One region of the Bacillus sp. A015 genome, then DNA from elsewhere that is predicted to be linked to it. Evidence: riboswitches for the same ligand, from Rfam matches in the RefSeq annotation. Region 1 holds a riboswitch; the other holds the start of a gene.

Evidence for each region. A riboswitch is a leader RNA that binds a small molecule or an ion and turns the genes downstream of it on or off. The one in region 1 is predicted to bind cyclic di-AMP.
Region 2: it holds a riboswitch for cyclic di-AMP, as region 1 does, so the genes downstream of both, ACSLGF_RS12000 (APC family permease) here and ACSLGF_RS16570 (dicarboxylate/amino acid:cation symporter) in region 1, are expected to answer to the same signal.

Annotation. Positions count from the first base shown of each region.
Region 1 covers NZ_JBSPZB010000024.1:13,032-15,497, reverse strand. Annotated here, with positions in the region: gene ACSLGF_RS16570 (dicarboxylate/amino acid:cation symporter) at 1-1,235, opposite strand, end outside; cyclic di-AMP (ydaO/yuaA leader) riboswitch at 1,313-1,446, opposite strand; gene ACSLGF_RS16565 (AI-2E family transporter) at 1,511-2,466, opposite strand, start outside.
Region 2 covers NZ_JBSPZB010000013.1:2,329-4,794, forward strand. Annotated here, with positions in the region: gene ACSLGF_RS12000 (APC family permease) at 1-1,603, opposite strand, end outside; cyclic di-AMP (ydaO/yuaA leader) riboswitch at 1,716-1,859, opposite strand; gene ACSLGF_RS12005 (cellulose biosynthesis cyclic di-GMP-binding regulatory protein BcsB) at 1,926-2,466, opposite strand, start outside.

The sequences.
Region 1 (2,466 bases):
GATAAATTAGGTGATGATGCGTCTTTCTCATGTTTTTTCTCAGTTTCTGTCACAATCACCGCACATGCTGCGTCACCTGTAATATTAACAACGGTTCTTGCCATATCTAATAAACGGTCTATACCAAGGATAAGCCCAATTCCTTCAACAGGTAGACCCACAGAATTCAGTACCATGGCCAGCATAATCAAGCCAACCCCCGGTACGCCGGCTGTCCCAATACTGGCTAATACGGCGGTTAATACAACTGTGATCATTTGTATAAGCGTCAATTCAACACCAAATACTTGTGCAATAAAGATGGTTGCGACCCCTTGCATAATCGCCGTCCCATCCATATTGATTGTCGCGCCCAATGGCTGCACAAAGCTAGATATAGGCTCAGGTACTTTCAGCTTTTTCTGAGCTGTTTCCATTGAAACAGGAAGAACTGCACTACTGCTTGACGTACTAAATGCCACGACCATCGCAGGTGAAAAATCTTTAAAGAATGTAAAAGGATTTCGTTTTGCAAATAAAGCCAAAGTTGAACCATAGGTGAGAAAGAAATGAACAAACAGCGCTACTAGAACCACTGAAAAGTACAGCCCCATGGCTTTAATTGCATCAAGACCTTGGCTCCCAATCGCCGTTACAATTAAGCCAAATGTTCCGTATGGAGCAAATTTCATGACTACTCCCACAAGGTACATCATGAGTTCATTGCCTTGTTCTAATATTTTGAGTAACCCTTCTGTTTTTTTACCTAGTACTGCAATGCCTAGACCTAAGAAAACACAGAACACAATGATTTGCAGCATGTTACCTTCAACTAGAGATTGGACTGGATTTGTTGGAATGATGTTTAATAATGTGTCAGCCGTAGATGGTGCTTCTTGAGGTTTAAATTCTGCCCCCTTTGTGTCGAAAGAGCCAAAGGAACCAGGTTTAATTAATAACGCTAAAGACATTGAAATGATTATAGCGAATGTTGTTGTCAGTAGAAAGTACGAGATGCTTTTTGCGCCAATTCTGCCAAGCTTTTTCGGATCACCAAGGCCTGCCACGCCAAGTGTGATGGAAAAGAACACGATTGGCACAACTAACATTTTGATAAGATTTAAGAAGATTTGACCTAGAGGTGTGAACAGATAAGGATCTAACATTTTGAATACATTTGGAGCAAAAATGTTAAGCAAAAGTCCCGTGATTGCACCTACAATGAGGGCAATGATAATTTTTGTAGCCAGCTTCAATAAAATCTCCCCTTCCTCGTCAAAAAGACCCACGAGAGAGTTTTCTCGTGGGTCTGCGTGTTCTTACATATACCACCGTTTACTCTCTTCACGCTGATGAGGTTAGCTGACGGGTTAGGACGAAGAGATGTCCTTTTTTCTAATGAAAGAAAAATTCACCCCAAAAACATGGGTCCCCCATTCCTTTAGAAGGATTAAGCGTGTGGTTATTATGATATTTTCATACTATTTATACCTTATTTTTAGAAAATTGTAAACAGGTTCATATGAACTTTTTAATTACTTTCTTCCTTATTTGTGACCTCCAAAATGTCTAAAATAAACACAAAGATTGGGATACCGATAATGAGTCCCCAAATGCCAATATAGTGTTCAGAGAAAATCAGCACAATAAATGTGAAGAAAATAGGGAGTTCTGTTTTAGCTGACATGAGCTTCGGATTTAAGAAATAGGCTTCAATTGCATGGATGATGACGATGACCAGCACAATATAAAGGACATACATTCCGCCTCCAAGTGTATACGCAATGATGCTCAATGGAATGAGAGAGATGACCACACCCGCTACAGGAATTAAGCCTAGCAAAAAGACCATGACCGCTAATCCAAATAACTGCGGAAAGCCCATAATTCCAAGCGCAATTGTCGTTAAGACACAGTTAACGGTGGCAATGATAAACTGTGCTTCGAGTACCTTTCCAAACGTTCTGGAGAATTTACGTCCAAAGAAAGCAATTTCATGATAGAACACGGAGATTTTACTCGTTTTGAACTTGTTCATGAATTGGATGAGGCGTTCCTTTTCGAACAGGAAGAACATGCTTAATATTAAGGACATAATGACCTGGATACTAAACGTGCTGAAATCTGTTAAGTATGTATAGAGGAAATTAAACCCTTTCTCAAAGTAAGCTGATATTTTGAAATCTCCGAATACGTTGGTGATGACGTCAAAGAAGGGTAAATCTTGTGGATGATCTGAAATTTTCTTTCCTAAATGAAATAACTGCTCCACCTGTTTGGCGATGATTGGCACAAAAACGAATCCGCCAAACGTCAATCCACCAGCCAGGAGAATATACAAAAGGGTAATGACCGATTTCTGTCCTATTTTTAGGAAGTGATTTAAAAAGCCCCTAATGACCTCTTCTAACCGATTCATCAAAAAGGTGAATATGAAGGTCAGGAGAATTAAATTCATCATTCCTCTTAATAGATACAATACTGTGG
Region 2 (2,466 bases), on a different contig from region 1:
AATGTAAAATCACAAGACGCACATCACTATTCAGCTTTTCCCAATCTGCTTCAATCCTCTTGTCTTGCTCTTTATCAAAGGAGACATGAACCGCTATGACCTGCTCTGATAAGGATTTTGCATATTGAACAGATTGTTCGACGACACGTGTTACACCTGCTATTGGTACGATGACCACATTTCCTTTGATCTCCACAGGCTCTGTTTCATTCAATAAACGTAATTGTTCTCCTACAGACAGGTAATGCTTTTTGATGGAATGAAAAATAAATAGAACGATTGGCATGAAAATAAAAACTGGCCATACAAGATGGAACTTGGTCAAAATGAGAATCATGAGAACCGTGAAAGAAATAAGTGCTCCCACTATATTAATTGGCATTTTCATTTTCCAGCCCTGTGGTTTTTCCCGAATCCACTTCACACACATGCCTGTCTGAGACAAGGTAAATGGAATAAACACACCGACAGCATAAAGTGGTATCAGGTGTTCCGTTTTCCCACCAAACAACCAAATGAGCAGCATAGAGGCTACGCCTAAAAAGATAATGCCATTGGAGTAACCAAGTCGATCTCCTCTTACTGTAAACATGCGCGGCATATATTTATCCTTTGCTAAGTTGACAGCCAATAATGGAAAGGCTGAAAATCCGGTATTTGCCGCTAGTATCAAGATTAAAGCCGTGACAGCCTGAATGACATAATAGAAAAATGTACGCCCAAATGTATCTGATGCAATTTGTGACACAACGGTTTCTTCCGGTTTTGGTGAGATGCCAAAACCAAACGCAAGCAGAGTCACACCTACAAATAAAACGGCCAGTAATCCACCCATCATCAATAGCGTTCTGGCTGCATTTTGTGCAGCTGGTTTTTTAAAGGATGGAATGGTATTTGAAATGGCTTCAACTCCTGTCAGAGCAGAACAACCAGATGAAAATGCTTTTAATAAAAGAAATAATGTAATGCCTGATACATGTGTGCCTAACGCCGTATGCTCAGGTGCTGGTGGTACTTCCCCTGTTAATAGTTTAAAGCCGCCAACCCCAATTAAAATGAGAAGTGAAAAGACAAACAGGTATACAGGATAAGCTAAAATAGATGCCGATTCTGTTAATCCACGAAGGTTTAGCACCATAATCACTAAGACCAGAACGATTGAGATCATGACGTGGTATGGATATAGTGCTGGAAAAGCTGATGTGATGGCATCGGTACCCGCTGAAATGCTCACTGCTACAGTCAAAATATAATCTACCAGCAATGATCCACCAGCGATCAGCCCTGGTTTTTCACCTAAGTTCCTGCTAGAGACGACATATGCCCCGCCGCCTTCTGGATAAGCATAGATAATCTGGCGGTAAGATAGAATTAACGCCATTAAAAGAATGAATACACAACCTGCAATCGGGAGTGAGTACCAAAACGCTGCCGCACTGACGACTGATAGAACAATCAAGATTTGTTCTGTACCGTATGCAACTGATGACAATGCGTCTGATGACAATAATGCCAAAGCTTTGATTTTTGATAGTTTTTGTTCTCCTGCTGCCTGTGATTTTAATGGTTTACCAATTAAAATACGCTTCATCAAACTGTACATGTGATGCCCGCTCCTTTAGTGTCAAACGATTTAAGTTACAGAAGATCGATCGCCAAAAAGACACAGAGGCAATAGAATGCCCCTGTGCCTATTGTTTAGATCACAGGTTGGTCTTTGCTCTCTTTAACGCTTACGAGGTTAGCTGACGGATTCGGGCGCATGAGACTTTGCCCTACCTGAAAAGGATTCACCCCACGTGGTTTTTATACCACAATTGGTTCCCCCGCTCATCGAAATGATTCAGCGATTGGTCTTTTATAAAAGAGATCATACTCCCGTTCGACACCAAAGTAAAGAGATTTTTTCAAGGTCTTTTGATCGTTTATGACTCAGTCTTTTTGCGGTTTTTTCGTAAGAAATAGATAATCATCACTAGCACAAAAATGATGAGCGCAGCTATACATGCAAAGTAGATCCAAGACTCACTGCTGCTTTGTTTTGCACCTATTTTCAGATTGCTTGATGTGCTGCTGATCGTTTGATGATTAGAGAACATGTCTTTGTTTTTGCTCTCTATCGCAACTGTTGCGGTCTCTGTATTTGTTTGGAGGAAATGAATCACTTCATTTGACACATCAGCTTCAGCTGCATTCATTCCTGAAAAGACTATCATTGTCTGTTCTTTATTCCAAACAGATGGCTGCGTCCATACAATACGAGCAGTTGTTTCGTTGATCATGCCAAAAGAGGATACATCATATTGTTCCTTTTTCGTCGGAACGATCAGATCATTCGCTTTTTCTTTTAAAAGAGAGAACGTTTGAATGCCCCCGATGAAAATGAGAGAGTGATTCTTCAATTGTTCGTTTGTCACATTAGAGGCTTTGATCAAATGATATTGAGCAGCTGCTGGCTGACTAAAT